DNA from 3 places in the Paenibacillus sp. Cedars genome. Region 2 is predicted to be linked to each of the others. Evidence: riboswitches for the same ligand, from Rfam matches in the RefSeq annotation. Region 2 holds a riboswitch; each other region holds the start of a gene.
The links. A riboswitch is a leader RNA that binds a small molecule or an ion and turns the genes downstream of it on or off. The one in region 2 is predicted to bind ZMP and ZTP.
Positions count from the first base shown of each region.

Region 1: linked by a shared signal. The riboswitch ahead of B9D94_RS11420 (bifunctional 5,10-methylenetetrahydrofolate dehydrogenase/5,10-methenyltetrahydrofolate cyclohydrolase) and the one ahead of purT (phosphoribosylglycinamide formyltransferase 2) in region 2 are both predicted to bind ZMP and ZTP.
Region 3: linked by a shared signal. The riboswitch ahead of rpiB (ribose 5-phosphate isomerase B) and the one ahead of purT (phosphoribosylglycinamide formyltransferase 2) in region 2 are both predicted to bind ZMP and ZTP.

Region 1 covers NZ_CP020866.1:2,082,731-2,088,691, reverse strand. The annotation lists gene B9D94_RS11435 (sucrose-specific PTS transporter subunit IIBC) at 1-237, opposite strand, end outside; gene B9D94_RS11430 (glycoside hydrolase family 32 protein) at 234-1,736, opposite strand; gene B9D94_RS11425 (LacI family DNA-binding transcriptional regulator) at 1,917-2,915, opposite strand; gene B9D94_RS11420 (bifunctional 5,10-methylenetetrahydrofolate dehydrogenase/5,10-methenyltetrahydrofolate cyclohydrolase) at 3,159-4,007, opposite strand; ZMP/ZTP riboswitch at 4,078-4,157, opposite strand; gene B9D94_RS11415 (permease) at 4,313-5,329, shown strand; gene B9D94_RS11410 (TIGR03943 family putative permease subunit) at 5,358-5,961, shown strand, end outside.
Region 2 covers NZ_CP020866.1:2,308,673-2,314,633, reverse strand. The annotation lists gene B9D94_RS12315 (response regulator) at 1-749, opposite strand, end outside; gene B9D94_RS12310 (MATE family efflux transporter) at 961-2,319, opposite strand; gene purT (phosphoribosylglycinamide formyltransferase 2) at 2,630-3,790, opposite strand; ZMP/ZTP riboswitch at 3,877-3,957, opposite strand; gene B9D94_RS12300 (LysR family transcriptional regulator) at 4,024-4,899, opposite strand; gene dapA (4-hydroxy-tetrahydrodipicolinate synthase) at 5,011-5,904, shown strand.
Region 3 covers NZ_CP020866.1:6,334,309-6,340,269, forward strand. The annotation lists gene B9D94_RS30390 (manganese efflux pump MntP) at 1-356, shown strand, start outside; gene B9D94_RS30395 (low molecular weight protein arginine phosphatase) at 411-998, shown strand; ZMP/ZTP riboswitch at 1,095-1,176, shown strand; gene rpiB (ribose 5-phosphate isomerase B) at 1,291-1,755, shown strand; gene B9D94_RS30405 (TIGR01440 family protein) at 1,845-2,429, shown strand; gene glyA (serine hydroxymethyltransferase) at 2,521-3,771, shown strand; gene upp (uracil phosphoribosyltransferase) at 4,105-4,734, shown strand; gene wecB (non-hydrolyzing UDP-N-acetylglucosamine 2-epimerase) at 4,809-5,961, shown strand, end outside.

The sequences.
Region 1 (5,961 bases), 230 kb from region 2:
TTCAAAAATCTGATTGACGGTTCCTGTTCCGAAAATGACCTGGTATTGCCCGGAGTTGAAAAAAGCTCCCTTAACCTTATCGATCTGCTCAACCTTCTTCTGGTCAATCTTCTTCTGATCATAAACCATGATTCTCAGTCTGGTTGCACAATGGGCAAAGGAAGCGATGTTCTCCCTGCCGCCAATGGCTTCCACTACCTGCCTTGCGATTTCCCGATTATCCGCTGCCATGTTCATACATCCCCTTCTTTATCTTTTACGGCTTCGGTCAGATCCCATTTCGCGACCTTCAAGCCGGCACTGCCGTTCTGTACAAAAAATCGAATATTTCGGCTCTCGCACTTCGGAAAAATCCGGCTTGTAAACACCTCTTCGCCATCGTTGATGAACAGCTCGACCGAAGAGATGTCCACAAACAGATGAAATTTGATCGAATTTCTTTCGGTTGGCAGCTTACAGGATCGAACCGTTCCGTAATCACTGACAATCGATGCTCCCGAAGAAGAGCGATCCAGCGTAACCTTCCGTTTGCCGGATTCATATCGAATAACGGTTCGTTCCCCTTCGCCAGCCCGAAATTCAATGCCAACAACGTCCGCTTCGATTGCTTGGAACTCGCATATCATCTCGAATGCGGTCCCTTGCACCCCCTTGTAGCTCTTCACTTCGCTGTGAAGCGTATCCGCTGCCTCTGCGACCTTGTCGCGGAGCACCTGAAGCTCGGGGACCGGCTGTTGATTCAACCTGCCTTCACGGAACGTAAGCATACGAGGAAGCGTCAAACAATGGGCCCAGCCATGCGAGTCGGTGGGATACCCGATATCCGGCAAACCCATCCAGCCCACCATGATGCGCCGGTCTTTCTCATCCAGCATGGTCTGCGGCGCGTAGAAATCAAAACCTCTGTCCAGCTCGCAAAAGGAGCCGTGATCCAACTCCAGCGTATCCCTCTTCAGCGGTTTACCTGAAATATAGCCGGATTGATATATGTTTTGAAAATGGTCATCCTCCGGAAGCAGCCCTTGTGGTGAAAACAGCAGCACCCCTTGGCCTTCCAGTTCAAAATAGTCAGGGCATTCCCACATATAGCCGAAATGCTCAAGACGGGTTTGAATCTCCCCTTTGAATTCCCAAGACAGCAAATCCGAAGATTCGTAGATGACTGCCGAACCGGTCTGATCAACCCTTTGGGCGCCGATGACGAACCGGTATTTGTCTTGGTCTTTCCATACTTTCGGATCCCGGAAGTGTTCGGTATATCCGTCCGGCACATGATCGATCAGCGGCTTATCAAGCTTCGTGATCGATCCGTCGCGGTCCATCACAGCCATGCATTGATAAGATTGCCTGTTCCATTCCTCGTCCCGGGCATTCCCGGTATATAACAGATACAGTTTGTTGTCTTTCACGATCCCGCTGCCTGAATATGCGCCATAAGCATCAAACAGCTGCCCTGGTTCAATGGCGATGCCTTTGTTATGCCAATGCACCAGATCCTTCGAGGAAGTATGATACCAATATTTCAAGCCATGAAACGTCCCCAAAGGAAACCATTGATAAAACAAGTGATATTCCCCGTTATAATAAGAAAATCCGTTGGGATCATTCATCAACCCCATGACGGGCTGTATGTGAAACGTCTGTCTCCATTCGCTTCGTCTCGCCTGCCTCCTTAATGAAGCAATCTCTTCGGGAGAAGCCTGATTCAAGCGGCGGTATTTCAGTTCTCTGTCCATATCTCTTCTCCTTATAAATGGGCTAACTAAAGAATCAAACAGACGTGCTGCAGGTGTACGTGAACAAAACCAATCATAGTGGAACCGGTTCCAATCAAGTGTAAAAATAATGAACTCAGTTCCATTACAAGCAGCAAACGCCTGAGTTGGAACCGGTTCCGTTTTTTTAGTATAAAATAACTAATTCAGATTGTCAACGCTTTCCCGATGAATCATCTCGCAATTCATGACCGTCAGGAGATCCGCAGGCTCGTCGTTGACCAGCTTGATAATATGCTGTGCAGCGAGGTGCCCCGCTTGAAAATATCCATATTTAACCGTGGTCAATCCGGGGTGAATCACCTCGGTTACATCGTATCCGCCAAATCCGGTAACGGAGAGTTCGCTGGGAATTTGAATGCCCTTCATATGCGCAGCTTTCATCACGCCAAGCGCGATGTTGTCCGTGGCGCAGACCACCGCCGTTGGCAGCGTTCGATTAGATTGGAAAATCGTCAACGCGGTCTGAACGCCATCTGACATTTTAAATCCACTTTCATAGAGATCGAGATTCACTTCCACACCAACATGCTCGCTCACCGCTTTCAGAAACCCTTCCTTTCGTTTGACCCCAACCGCAACGTCTTTTTCCGTAACACCAATATAAGCTATGTTACGATGTCCCTTGGACAGTACATAACGCCCCATGTCATAGCCTGCGGCATAGTCGTTATAAATCATGCTGTGAACATCCTTGTGCTGTTGTCCGAGCAGAAGAACGGGAATGCCGATCTCTTTAATCGCGGCAAGATGCGTCTCCGTCACCTGTGTGGCGAATAGAATGATCCCTGATATTTTTTGTCTGGCGAGGTCATACAGCGCCTCAATCTCTCGGGATAAATCCTGGCTTGCATTAATGATGAGAAGCTGATATCCGTGTTCCCTTAGTTCTTCGTCCATTCCGGCCACGGTCTGCGATGCGGAAAATGAGTCCAGACGCGGCATAATGGTGCCGATCATACTGGTTTTTTTCGCTTTTAAGCTCTGTGCAAAAGAATTCGGAATATAGCCGGTTTCCTGAATGACCTGCTCAATCTTTCGGCGTGTCGCATGGCTTACGGATCCTCCGTTTAAGAAACGGGAGACCGTGCTTTTGGCAACTCCGGCTTTGTGAGCGATATCGGCGATCGTGTTCTTCATTCACTGATCACCGGAGCCGCACAACAGGCTTTGATTCGTGTATGCATGAAGCTCTCCCCTTCGATTTCGCATTTCTATAACTATACCATGACCTCCGGGCGTCCGTGAAATTGCAGGCCTAGGGCCTATCATTTTATAGCCATACCTCTCTAAGATCCAAACTTTGGCGTGGATAAAGCGATTCGAAGGGGATTATTCTTGGTTCCCCTTTACTTAACATGCAGATGGTCTATGGCTTTCCCCTTAGACTTGCACGGTTCGCTCAGCCGATTCTACGGTATGCTTCAGCAGCGTAGCAATCGTAACAGGACCCACGCCGGCAGGTACCGGCGTAATCGCGGAAGCAGCCTTCGCGCAAGCTTCATAATCGCAGTCACCGATATTCCCTTTGTTATAGCCTGCATCCAATACAACGGCCCCCGGCTTGATCCAGTTCCCTTGAATAAAATTGGGTTTGCCTACGGCAGCAACAACAATATCCGCCTGCGAGACAATATTGGCGAGATCCTTCGTTCTCGAATGACAGATCGTAACCGTAGCATTGCGATTCAGCAGCATCATCGATACCGGCTTGCCGAGAATCGGACTGCGTCCAACAATGACGGCATGTTTCCCTTCAATCGGCAGGTTGTAATAATCCATAATCGCAAGTATCGCCGCAGGCGTACAGGAAGGATAGTCGGCAAAACCAAACGCATTTTGCGAGAACCCAAGCGTGGTGACCCCGTCCACATCTTTTTCAATACGGATGGTATCAAAAGCCGCTCGTTCATCGATATGATGGGGTACCGGATGCTGCAGCAGAATGCCGTGAACATTGGGATCCTCATTCAGCTCTTGAATGGCAGCCATCAGTTCCTCCGTTGTTGTCGACTCGTCTAGCACCACTTTTTTGGATATAATTCCAAGCCGCTCACAGGCATTTCCCTTCATTCGCACATAGGTTGCCGAAGCCGGATCTTCTCCTACCAATATCGTTGCCAGGCAAGGGGTTACCCCTTTCTCCTTAAGCTCCTGCACCTTCACGGCCAGCTTGGCCTTGATATCGTCGGATACCAGCTTTCCATCCAAAATCAGAGGTTCCTTACTCATTGCACATCCGCTCCTTCGCCATTGTTATTGTAATAAACATAAAGAGGCAAGGCGACATCTCTGTCTCCTTACCTCTTGCCCAGGCGTACGGCATATGATCCTATGTGCTCCCTCTTGGTGACCCAAGTTACGCCAGTAACACATAGATAACTTTTTTTAATATACCATGACTTTGGACTTCACGCTACCAGGATGATACGCCCGTTCCAAATCGTAATCTTTTTGATTAAATTATTAAAAACACGTATGTTGCCGATTGTCCAAGCATAGAATGTGCTAAGAACATTTCGCTTCAGGAGGACTTGATGAAACATCCCGTTGTATTTAAAATGCTGCCCTTCATCCTGCCGCTTGTCTTCGTGATTCCGGTCTTAACGATATGGCTGCAAAATGGTTCTGGTTCCAGGCTCGTCGAAATCCTTGACATGCAGCAGGTCAAAACCATTTTTACTGGCATCTTCCTTGAGGCGCTACCTTTTGTTTTGCTAGGCGTGCTGCTCTCGTCCCTTCTGCAAATGTTTGTAAAAGAGCAATGGGTGCGCCGACTTATACCCAAAAATCCGCTCATCGGCGTTTTGTTTGCTTCCATGCTGGGCATCGTGCTTCCCATATGTGAATGCGGGATGATACCGGTCGTCCGAAGGTTGATGTTAAAAGGGATGCCTGCCTACATCGCAGTCACCTTTATCCTCAGCGGCCCCATACTGAATCCGGTCGTGTTCGCCGCAACCATCATGGCCTTCCGCTCGCATCCCGAAGTGGTGATCGGCCGGATGGGACTAGCATTGGCCGTTGCCGTGACGGTAGGTTTAATCGTATATGTATTCTCCAAACATAATCCGCTCAAGCGATCCTTTCAGGAGTTTACCGAACAGGGCTCCGTCAATGGGGGACGGAAAATGCATGAGCACCCTAAAACATGGAGAAGCATGTTTGTTCACGCCGGAGACGAATTAATTGAAATGACCAAGTATCTGGTTCTTGGCGCGTTCTTGACCGCCTGTATCCAATCCTTCATTCCAAGGGATGAATTGTTGGCATTAGGAAACGGTCCTGCCGCCTCATATCTGTTCATGATGGGGTTTGCGTTTATATTGTCGCTCTGCTCGACTTCGGATGCCTTTGTCGCGTCTGCGTTCACGCACAGCTTTTCGGTCGGTCCACTGGTTTCCTTTCTTGTTCTCGGCCCGATGCTGGATTTCAAAAGCTTGCTTATGCTGTCCGCTACGTTCAAGACCAAATTCGTAATCGGTCTAAGCCTGCTGGTTATCACGCTGGTCTTTATCGGCTCTATAGCCGTTGATGCTCTGTTTCGAGGTTAGCTTATTGGGGAGGAGGCTGATGTAAACGATGATTTCCAGCTTGGCTATACGGGGCCATTATGTGCTTCGGTCGCTGCTCATTGCAGCTCTTGCCTTCTATATCATGCATCTGAATGCTACAGAGTCTCTTCATTATTACCTGGCTCCACACATGCAGACCCTGCTGCTGCTCTGTCCGGTCCCGCTTCTATTCATTGCATTCGGTATGCTGTGGCACGCTCTTGGGGGTGATACCGGAGAGGTGTGTGATTGCGAGCATCCCCTGCCTAACGGCTTTGTCAAAAACATGACCGTCTACGGGTTGTTCGCAGTACCGCTGCTGTTCGGCCAGCTTCTGCCGAATCAAGCTCTTGGAAGCGACATGGCTTCCAAAAAAGGCATGATCTACACCTATCCGAACCCGGATGTCCGCCGTAAGGCCGAGGACCAGAACGCCTCTGCATCCTCTGAGACAAATAACCACTCTCTATCTGCTGATCAATCGGCGACCCAAGACGCCTCGCAGCAGGAGCTGTTTAATGCCAAGGACATCTACAGCGTGGAATTCGCAGAGCTCGCCAAGCGTTTATATACGCTTTCCGTCATTTCGGTTGAACCTGACATTTTCTCGGAGACCGTCGGTGCCATCGATA
Region 2 (5,961 bases):
TCCTCACGCCCGTCATTCGCAGTCAATAACACAATGCTATCCTGATAGATGAATGCGCTTCCATAAGAAAGAGGATCCATGAGTTCTTTGGCTATGTTCAACATGGCGTGCAGCATTAAATCCAGATCGCCTGAATGGCGCAGCGAGCTTGAAGAAGTCTTCTCCTTATCCTCAGCCGCCGGATACAAGGCCAATACCGACGCCAAATAGCAGGCTCCATTCGATGGAAGCCCATAGTTTCGAGTCTTCTCCTCGATAATCGTACGGGGTAATTTACGGGTGAGCAGCGATGCCAGGAACGATTCCCGAAGCAAGGGCAGACTTGTGCGGTAATGCTCCTTCAGCTGTCTTACATCCTCGCGTTCGGCAACCTCCCTATCGATTTTGTCTTTGATCTTATGCAATAGCTCCATGAAGCTGTCCGCAGAGAATGGTTTAAGCAAATATTCATCCACACGGAGCGTAATCGCTTGGCGGGCATAATCAAATTCATCGTAGCCTGTCAGTATGACAATTTTGCATAGCGGCTGATGCTCCCGAAGCCATGCGGCTAACTGAAGTCCGTCCTGAAATGGCATACTGATATCAGTAATGACAACATCCGGCTCGAGTCGCTCTGCAAGTTCCATAGCCTCTCTTCCGTTCTCCGCCGTACCCTCGATGGTGAATCCGCATGCTCCCCAGTGTATTTCCTGAACGAGCCCTTCCCGCACATCGGCTTCATCATCCACTAACAGCACTTTATACAATGCGACCCCTCCTGTTTTCGTCCGTTAATAGTCTTAATGGATCTAAAAAGATCTTACATCGCCGTCCTGCAATTTGGAATGTCTGACTTTTACGTTTTTTTCAAGCCGTTACAAAGTTACAAAAAAAGAACGAATGTGCCTCTGATCAAACAGGTGGATTCCTGTTCCTAGAGTCATCATTCGTTCTCCGTTATCCATTGAATCTTGTTCCTTAAGCATGAACCGGTATCGATGTAGATGCAGCGGGCTTGCTCAACCTCTTGATACTCATATAATAGGCGATGCCGAGCGGGATGACTGCACCTAACCATGCCAGCGGATTAGCCAGGCTTGCACCGAGGAAACCGATCTGTGCGGTCAGGAAGATGGCAGCCAGAACGCGCATGATCAGCTCCATAATGCCTGCCACCGTTGGAATAAAGCTCTGTCCCAAGCCTTGGAGGGTGAAGCGGTATATAAACAACAGCGACAGGAGTAAATAGGTGCTTCCGTTCGATAAGAAGTACAGCCTGCTGAGCGATAGCAATTCCTCCTGACCCTGACCGACAAACAGACTGACCGCGGCAGGACCCGCGAATATGACCAGCAATCCCACGGCGATGCTGAACGATCCCGAGAGCCAAATGCACTGTTTAACCCCCAGCCTGATTCGATCTATACGGTTTGCCCCATAATTCTGAGCCGCAAACGTTGCCATTGTAATGCCAAAGGAGCTCATAGGCTGGGTCGCGAGCATATCAATTTTCTGAGCTGCGGTGTATGCAGCTACGGCGGTTGCACCGAGTCCATTCAGCGTAATCTGAAGAATGATGGCCCCGATCGCAATGATGGAGGCTTGGAAGCCCATGGGAAAGCCGATCCACATATGCTGGCGGATAAATGTCCAGTCTATGGACCAATCCGCGTTCTTGAACTGCAGCAGCGGTACTTTTTTGTGAATATAGATCAGACACAGCAAGCAGGAGAACAGCTGTGATACAACCGTCGCAAGTCCTGCTCCTGCTACGCCCATCTTGAATACAAGAATAAACAGCAGATCCAGTACAATATTCAGAATGCTTGCAACCACTAAGAAGAGCAGCGGCGTTCGGCTGTCCCCTAGCGCTCTGAGCAGATTGGCCAACAAGTTGAACAGAACGGCTGCGCCAACACCCCAGTTGATAACAATCAAATAGGAGTAGGCATCATCCAATATTTCAGCCGGCGTATTCATCATCTCAAGCACCGGTCTCGTAAACATCACACTGACAACGGTTAGAAAAATGGTGAAGACAAGGCTGATCCAGATGCTCGTGCCGACACTTTTACGGATACCTGCGATATCTTTTGCACCGAAGCGCTGAGCCGTTATGATGGACAATCCTGCGGTCAAGCCTTGAGCAAAACCGATGACAAAGAACAAAATGCTGCCTGTCGAACCTACGGCTGCAAGTGCGTCCACCCCAATCGTCCGTCCCACGATGAGTGTATCTGCCATATTGTAAAATTGCTGAAAAACATTACCGATTAAGAGCGGTATCGTAAACATCACGATCAGCTTGATCGGACTTCCCTGTGTCATATCTCTCATGTTATTTCTCCTATGCCTGTAGAGCGTTCTATTTATATGTTGAAATGAATCCCGTGATAAGGCCCCAAGTGATCGGTTTATGGGGATATGGACCATCGTATTCCTGTGTATCTTATCATGAACGATCGTAAATTTCTGCATATTTATTATTAATTTTTAAATTACATATACTCGTCTCGGCACCACGGCACGGCAATAGCGAAACGGATCCTCGCGGCTGCTTCCTATAGAAATAGGCCAACCGGGAAGTGCCGGTTGACCTTAGAGCATGATCAAGAGGGACAAGCAAGAAGGGTTACACTTTAAGCGTTTAAACTTCTTCTACAGCAAGCATCTCCCATGCTTTTTTTGCACGTGAACGTGCCTCTTCTACATGGCTGGCCGTGGACAGCGCAACCGCGACGCGTCTTCCGACCTTGGTTACAGGCTTGCCAAAAATGCGCAGCTGAGTGTTCGGAACGGCAAGTGCCCGCTCAGCACCGGTAACCGTATAATGTTCCAGCTCTTTCGGTGCTTTCAACGGCCGGCTGGCTCCAGGCGTGATCCATTCGATCTCGGGTATCGGATACCCGAGAATGGCACGTACATGAAGCGCAAATTCGGACAGGTTTTGTGTGACAAGCGTAACCAAGCCGGTATCATGCGGCCTTGGAGATACTTCACTGAAGTACACTTTGTTCTCGGTCAAGAACAGCTCTACCCCAAACAATCCGAACCCGCCAAGCTCGTCGGTAATCGCCTTTGCTATACCTTTGGCTTCCTCAATCTGCTCTTCCGACATGTTATGCGGCTGCCAGGATTCGATGTAATCTCCACTCTCCTGGATATGCCCGATTGGCGCGCAGTAGTTTGTCCCACTCACAGAGCGAACCGTCAGAAGTGTAATCTCGGATTGAAACGTAATAAATTCCTCAATGATCACTCTCCCGTTCTGCACCCGGCCGCCTTCCATGGCAATATTCCAGCAGGACGCGATCTCATCTACTGAGCGGCAGACACTCTGGCCTTTTCCGGAAGAGCTCATAAGCGGTTTAATGACACACGGAAATCCCATCTCCCGCACAGCCTGAACAAACTCCTCATACGTATCGGCAAACCGATAACCCGCAGTCGGCAGCCCCAGCTTCTCCGACGCCAGTCGGCGGATGCCTTCCCGATCCATCGTCAGTTTCGCGGCTCTCGCGGTAGGAATAACGCGGTATCCCTCTTCCTCCAGCTTCACAAGCTCCGACGTTGCCAGTGCTTCAATCTCGGGAACGATCAAATCCGGCTTCTCCTGCTCTATGATCTCGCGCAGCTTATCCCCATCCAGCATATCAATGACATAACTGCGATGGGCGACATGCATGGCGGGAGCATCGGCATAACGATCAACGGCGATGGTTTCAACGCCCAGTCTCTGTGCCTCGATGACAACCTCTTTTCCCAGTTCTCCTGATCCTAGCAGCAGTATTTTCTTCGTTTTCAACATCGTTGTGATATCCCCTTTTTTTCATAGTTTCAGAGATGATAGAAGTCATTAGAATAATAAAAGAGGTAAGGGAAATAAGCTTCCCTTACCTCTGCCCAGGCGTACGGCCGTTGTCATCCATGTGCTCCCTCATGGTCCCCCATGCTACGCCAGTCACACATAAACCTATACATTGTTAGCTAAATCATACTTAATCTTTCCCTTAAATGCAATATCATCGGACAGAGCTTTTTCTAGGGTTTGGATATCATCATATCGATGAAATCTCTCTGCGCATGCGAGATCCATTTCTTAGGATGTATCACCATCTGTATGCCCAGTCGGATATCCGGATGGATAAAGGGAAGAACAGCCAGCTCTCCCCGCTTGATTTCCGCTTCGGCTACCATGCGGGGCAACAGCGAAATCCCCGAACCGGACATGACATAGCGCTTAATCGCTTCGGGATTGCCTAATTCCAATCCTATACGTAAGGGAACGCCGCGGGCACGAAGGACCTTTTCCAGCATGATACGATAATTGCAGCTATCCTCGGTCATAATCCATTCTACATCAGCCAGATGTTCAAGCTTAATGACGGGATGAACATGCAGAGGATGATTCGGGTGAGCGACCAGTAATAGAGGTTCCTCCCTGATTCGAATCCATGTTAAGGATGAATCAGACGGGTTATGTTCCAGCATGAGACCCATATCGTACTCGCCTTCCCTCACTTTACTCACAATGCGGTCTTCACGATCTGGCTGCAAACGAATGGAAAGATCCTCATATTGATGTCTTAGCCGATGTACGACCGGCGGAAGAAAATAAGCGGCTAACGAGTCGATGGTCCCTATCGATAAGGTGCCCCCGCCTTGTTTGGTCAGCTTTTCCTTCGACTGCTGGAACAGGTCCAGCATCTGAACTGCATACTTCAGAAGCTCCTCTCCGGACTTCGTCAACCGCAGACCTTTGCCGTATCGCTCAAACAGCTTGACGCCATATTCCTTCTCCAGCTTCTGAATCTGAGTGGTTACGCTGGATTGAGCATATCCTAACTCCTCCGCAGCTTTCGTGAAACTTTGACGATCCGCCACTTCCTTGAATGTTTGCAGGTAGATGAGTTCCATCTCGCTCTCCTTATCAATAATATTGATAATAATTATCTATTATTATAGATAACACTGATCCTGATTGCCATGATACAGTATAACCACAACCAATGAAATGGAGGAAGGGCCATGTTGAATGAGCAGCAGCTGCATGGAATTTATGTGCCTGTCATTACACCCTTTTCACAGGATTATGAGCTGGACCTTATTTCGTATCAACGTTATGTAGAGAACTTGTTAACCCATGACATTCAGGGTTTGGTCATCAACGGTACGACCGGTGAGGCGCCAACGGTTACGTGGGAGGAGGTTGTTCGGCTTACAGGGGAAACCCGGAGAATTCTGGGCAAGCGGCAATTGCCGCTTGTCATCGGTACAGGAACGAACGATACGGTCTCCAGCGTGAAACGGACGGAACAGGCAGCGCTTATCGGTGCCAATGCCGTATTGGTAGTCACACCTTACTACAGCCGTCCTTCAATAGAAGGGATCATGGAACACTTCCGTCAAGTGTCCGAGGTCGGTATACCGGTTATCTTATATGAAGTTCCTTCGCGTACAGGTATCCGGCTGCCGGTCGATGCCATAAGAAGAATCATGGATTTGCCTGGTGTGATTGGCATGAAGGATAGTACCTCAAGTACGGAGTTAATGAAGGAATTATCACAGAATCGTACGAAGCCTGTTCTTTGCGGGGATGATATTCACTTCCAGGAAATGCTGTATCATGGCGCTTCCGGCGGGATTCTGGCGTCTGCCAACGTGAATACCGAGGCCTACATTCGCATGTATCAATTAGCTGCCCAAGGGGACTATTTTCGGTCTGAACTGGAATTTGAAGTGCTGATTCCGTGTATTCAGAAGCTGTTCGCAGAATCTAATCCGGCTCCACTCAAATGGCTGCTCGCCAAGCAAGGGCTCATCTCTAATGACACTCTTCGTCTGCCGATGGCACCCATTTCGGAGGAGCTAAAGCTATCCTTTGAAAAGGTCCTGCGAAATCTGTTCTTTCACACGCGTTGAGCAGTAAGTTGCTCTAAGAAAAAGGCAAGGAGGATTTGTTGCCTTGCCTTTTCTGTA
Region 3 (5,961 bases), 2.4 Mb from region 2:
TATTATTGGGCCACGTTACAGGGCTTGCAGCCGGTGGGCTGCTGCTCCTGCTGGGTGGACATATGATTTATAATGCCTTGCGTGGCGGAGAAGGCCAGCGAATTCATCCAACCGCCTTTTTGGCCATGCTGCTGTTTTCCCTCAGCGTCAGCATCGATTCGTTCTCGGTGGGGGTTTCGCTTGGCATGTTCGTGGATGATGTTTGGTTGATTGTGGTCTCTTTCGGTATCGTGGGCGGCTTGATGTCGATTCTCGGCTTGCTGCTGGGTCGCCAGGTAAGCGATAAGCTGGGGGAGTATGGCGAGATGCTCGGAGGACTCATTTTGGTCATCTTCGGCATCATGTTTATCATTTAACGCAATATTTGATACAATATCCCCAAAGAACCTACTAACAGGAGGAACGGGACTGTGAAAAATATACTGTTTGTTTGCACGGGAAATACTTGCCGCAGTCCAATGGCTGAAGGGATGCTGCGCAAGCTGTCCAAGCAGCGAGGAACTCCGCTGGAGATTCGTTCGGCAGGTGTATCGGCCGTGGATGGAATGCCGGTGTCCCATCACGCGGAATCGATACTTCGTGATCAGGATATCCAGGACCGCTTGGTGTCCAAACCTCTGACGGCGCAACTGGTAGCGTGGGCAGATCTGATTCTTACGTTGACCCAGTCGCATAAGCAGTATGCCATTCGTCAGTTTCCGCATGCGGCAGACAAGATGCACACGCTGAAGGAATTCGTTGAGGATGACCGCAGGGTGCTCGAAGATCTGCAGGAGCAGGATAGCCTGTATGCAACGCTGGAGCTGGCCCGATCTCTCGGAAGGGATGTAAGTGACAGCGATCGGGAACGCCTGATTGAGCTGCGTCAGCGCATTCCGAGCTTTGATATTTCCGATCCGTTCGGCGGTTCGCGGGAAGAATACGAAGCGACAGCGGCCGAGATTCGGACGGCGTTATTCCGATTGCTGGACAAGCTGGAGTCCGAGCGGCATAAATAGGGCGACCCCTTTTGTGTTTAGAAGCGAGCGTATAATTGGGCTAAAAAGCCGCTTGCCTTTCACCCCGTATTGATTTAAGATGAAGGTGAAAAACAAAGGATCCGGTGTAACTGGCGACGAAGTGGATGAAACCACGATGGAGCATCGGAATATACGGCCGGTCGCCTGGGCAAAGAGCATTTGGAGCACAACACGTGCGCCGACTGCTCTTTTTTCGTCTTTTGCGCGGAATTTGAGTTATAATGGAACAAGCTAAAACGCAAAAGCGAACATACGAGGGGGTTTTTCATAGATGAAAATCGCATTGGGTACGGATCATGCCGGCATTCGTCTGAAAGAGGAGATCGTGGAGGTCATTCGGGGTCTGGGACATGAGGTGGAGGATCTTGGCTGCGGCTGCTCCGATTCTGTGGATTATCCCGATTATGCGCTTCCGGTGTGCGAGAAGGTGGTCTCGGGTGAAGCGGATCGCGGGATTCTGATCTGTGGTACAGGGATTGGCATGAGTATCGCGGCCAACAAGGTGCCCGGTATCCGCTGCGCGCTGACCCATGATGTGTTCTCGGCAAAAGCGACGCGCGAACATAATGACAGCAATGTGATTGCACTGGGTGAACGCGTAGTCGGTCCCGGACTTGCAGCAGAGATCGTAAGCGCATGGCTGACAACGGATTTCAGCCAAGGCGAACGCCATGTCGGCCGAGTGAACAAGATCAAAGCCATCGAGGAGCGTTACCTGAAGAACGGATTGCGATAGTTCGTGTCGATCAGTATGTTATTCATCGCGGCTTATCGTGATGAGGGAATGAAGTGCTTCTGTGAAAAAAACATCGGGAGGACTGTGACATGACGGACATCTCTAAGATTTCCTTGAATGAACAGACAGCGGGCATTGTCCGCGAACTGGCCGAAGCGGCTGTTTTGGGCCCGGGTAAAGTTCTGGTCATCGGGGCCAGCACCAGCGAAGTGGTCGGCCGCCGGATCGGTACAGGCGGCGCGCTTGAGACTGCGCAGCAGCTTCTCCAAGGCATCGCCGAAGTTCAAGCGGAGTTCGGTTTTGCTGTGGCTTATCAATGCTGTGAGCATTTGAACCGTGCACTTGTCATGGAGCGCGATCTGCTTGAGCGGCTGCGCTTGACGGAAGTGGCGGCTGTTCCCATACTGGGAGCAGGCGGATCTATGGCTTCGGCGGCCTATCGCAGCATGAAGGAGCCTTGCCTTGCGGAATCCATTGAAGCTCATGCAGGAGTCGATATTGGCGAGACGCTGATCGGCATGCATTTGCGGCGAGTGGCGGTACCTTTCCGGCCAAGCGTGCGTTATGTTGGTGAGGCTCGCGTTACGGCTGCCTATACCCGGCCGAAGCTGATTGGCGGGGAGCGTGCGGTGTACCGGTTCGAGCAGAAGGATGATGGGGCGCAGTGCGATTGATTCGAATGAAAGCTCGCTTTTTTGTTATTTGTTATATCTTTAGTTTTAATTTGGCAACCAAAATAACGATGGATTATGGGAGGATATGAACATGATGGAACATTTGCGGAAGAATGACCCGGCTGTACTGGAAGCAATGGATTTGGAACTGAAGCGTCAACGCAGCAATATTGAGCTGATCGCCTCGGAGAATATTGTCAGCGAAGCGGTTATGGAAGCAATGGGGACCGTGCTGACGAATAAATATGCGGAAGGCTACCCTGGCAAACGCTACTACGGTGGTTGTGAGCGTGTGGATATCGTGGAGGATATCGCCCGTGACCGTGCCAAGGAATTGTTCGGTGCCGAGCATGTGAACGTGCAGCCGCATTCCGGTGCACAAGCGAACATGGCGGTGTATTTGGCTGCGCTCAAGCCTGGAGATACCGTTCTTGGCATGAACCTCGCTCATGGCGGCCATTTGACTCACGGAAGTCCTGTTAACGCTTCGGGCCTTCTGTACAACTTCGTTGCTTACGGCGTGCAAGAAGATACGTTCCTGATCGATTACGATGAAGTTCGCAAAGCGGCCTTCAAGCATCGTCCTCGCATGATCGTGGCCGGAGCAAGTGCCTACCCACGTATCATTGATTTTGAAAAACTTGCGGCCATCGCGAACGACGTTGGTGCGTTATTCATGGTCGATATGGCTCATATTGCAGGTCTTGTTGCGGCGGGTCTTCATCCGAGTCCGGTTCCACATGCTCATTTTGTTACCACCACAACGCATAAGACGCTTCGCGGGCCTCGCGGCGGTATGATTCTGTGCAAAAAAGCTTGGGCACAAGCGATCGATAAAGCGGTATTCCCGGGTTCCCAGGGCGGACCGCTGATGCATGTCATTGCTTCCAAGGCTGTGGCCCTTGGTGAAGCATTGGATCCGTCCTTCAAGACCTATGCGGAGCATGTGGTGAAGAACGCAAAAGTTCTGGCCGATACCCTGATCGAGGAAGGGCTGAACATCGTTTCCGGCGGAACCGATAACCATCTGATGCTGATTGATACCCGCAATCTGGATATCACAGGCAAGGACGCGGAGAAGGTGCTGGATTCCATCGGCATCACCGTGAACAAGAACGCCATCCCGTTCGATCCGACGAGTCCGTTTGTAACGAGCGGTATTCGCATCGGTACGCCTGCGGTAACTTCCCGCGGCATGGATGAGAAGGCGATGGTTACCATCGCGAAGGTTATTGCCATGACATTGAAGCAGCCTAAAGACGAGGCGACCCTTGAACAAGCAGGCCGTATGGTGGCTGAACTTACAGATCAATACCCTCTCTATGCCGAAATGAAATATTAATCACAGTTTAGTCCGTTCCAGAGGCTTATGATAAGAGGACCCCGCCTGATGCAGGTGGGGTCCTTTTCAGAGCTATAAACATTCTGGCCAGATTGCTTTGCTCATATTTTTCCAGTCAGCGACTGCGGATAGCATCAATATAGGCGAAAATGGAAAACCTAGGTCTAGCCGGTGGCGGTCCCGTCACAAGGTCGAAACAAGCGGGAAATAAACATGACCGGTGCAGGTGTCAATTGACTAGAGGGAATGATATAATAGACAGGATTTATGGAGCTCACAACGATTTATGCCCATATTGAAATAACATTTGCATTCAAACCGGAGGGACCTGACATGGGAAAATTGGTGATTTGTGATCACCCGTTGATTCAACACAAACTTACATTTATCCGCGATATGCGGACTAACACCAAAGATTTTCGCGAATTGGTAGACGAAGTCGCGACTTTGATGGCTTATGAGATTACACGGGAGGTTCCTCTTGAGTCGATATCCGTGCAGACGCCGGTAGCGGAAACGCAGGGGAAAGTCATTTCCGGCAGAATGCTCGGTCTGGTGCCGATTCTGCGCGCTGGCCTGGGTATGCTGGACGGGGTTGTAAAACTGCTCCCCGCAGCAAAGGTAGGCCATGTCGGATTGTTCCGTGACCCGGAAACGCTCCAGCCTGTCGAATATTACACGAAACTTCCAACAGACGTTACGGAGCGCGAATTAATCGTGATTGATCCGATGCTGGCGACTGGCGGCTCTGCGATCGCTGCGATCGACGTGCTGAAGAAGCGCGGCTGCACGCAGATCAAGATGATGAATCTTGTGGCTGCACCGGAAGGCGTGAAGGCCGTCCATGATGCTCATCCGGACGTGGACATCTACGTCGCTGCTCTTGACGAGGGGCTGAATGACCATGGTTATATCGTACCGGGCCTTGGCGATGCAGGGGATCGCTTGTACGGAACGAAATAGGAGACAAGCCTGAGCCATTTGTGCAACTTGAATAATGAGAATAACAAGCATGAAAAAGAGGGGTATTTTCAATCATGTCAAAAGTGAAAGTGATGACTATTTTTGGGGTCCGCCCCGAAGCGATCAAGATGGCGCCGCTTATTCTGGAGCTTCAGCGTCACCCTGAGCATATAGAATCGGTGGTTTGTGTAACTGCACAGCACCGTCAAATGCTCGATCAGGTGCTCGATGTGTTCAAGATTGTCCCGGATTATGATTTGGATGTGATGAAGGACCGCCAGACGTTGAACGAAATCACAGTTCGCGTTCTGGAGGGGCTAGAGCCTGTCCTGCGTGAGGCCAAGCCGGATATCGTGCTGGTGCATGGTGACACGCTGACAACGTTCCTGGCTAGCTATGCCGCTTTCCTGCAGCAGATACAGGTAGGCCACGTAGAGGCAGGTTTACGAACCTGGAACAAGCTGAATCCTTATCCGGAGGAGATGAACCGTCAGTTGACCGGCGTGCTTGCTGATCTTCACTTTGCGCCGACGAACTGGTCCGCCGAGAATCTCCGCAAGGAGAACAAGCCGGAATCCCGCATTTATGTTACGGGTAATACGGCTACGGACGTGTTCCAGTACACGGTGCGTGAAGGTTATACCCATCCGGTTCTGGACTGGGCGAAGGGCAAACGCTTGATCCTGATGACGGCGCATCGCCGCGAATCCCAAGGGGAGCCGCATCGCCAGATTTTTGAGGCAGTCAAGCGCATAGCCGACGAATTCGAGGATATCGCTATCGTCTATCCTGTGCATCCGAGCCCTGCCGTGAAGGAACCGGCTCACCGTATTTTGGGGAATCATCCGCGGATTAAGCTGATTGACCCGCTGGATGTCGTGGACATGAACAATATGTATACTCATACGCATCTCATCATTACGGATTCCGGCGGCATGCAGGAGGAAGCTCCGTCATTCGGCGTGCCGACGCTGGTGCTTCGGGATACAACGGAACGCCCGGAAGGCATTGAAGCGGGAACTTTGGAGCTGGTGGGTACCCAAGAAGAGAATGTGTACGATCGGATCAAGGTTCTTCTGACGGATCAGGAACTGTATGAGAAGATGAGCAAAGCCGCTAATCCGTATGGCGATGGACAAGCTTCGCAGCGGATTGTCAATGCGATTTTGCACCATTTCGGCATCCGAAAAAACCGTCCCGAAGAATTTCACAGAATGTTCACAAAGG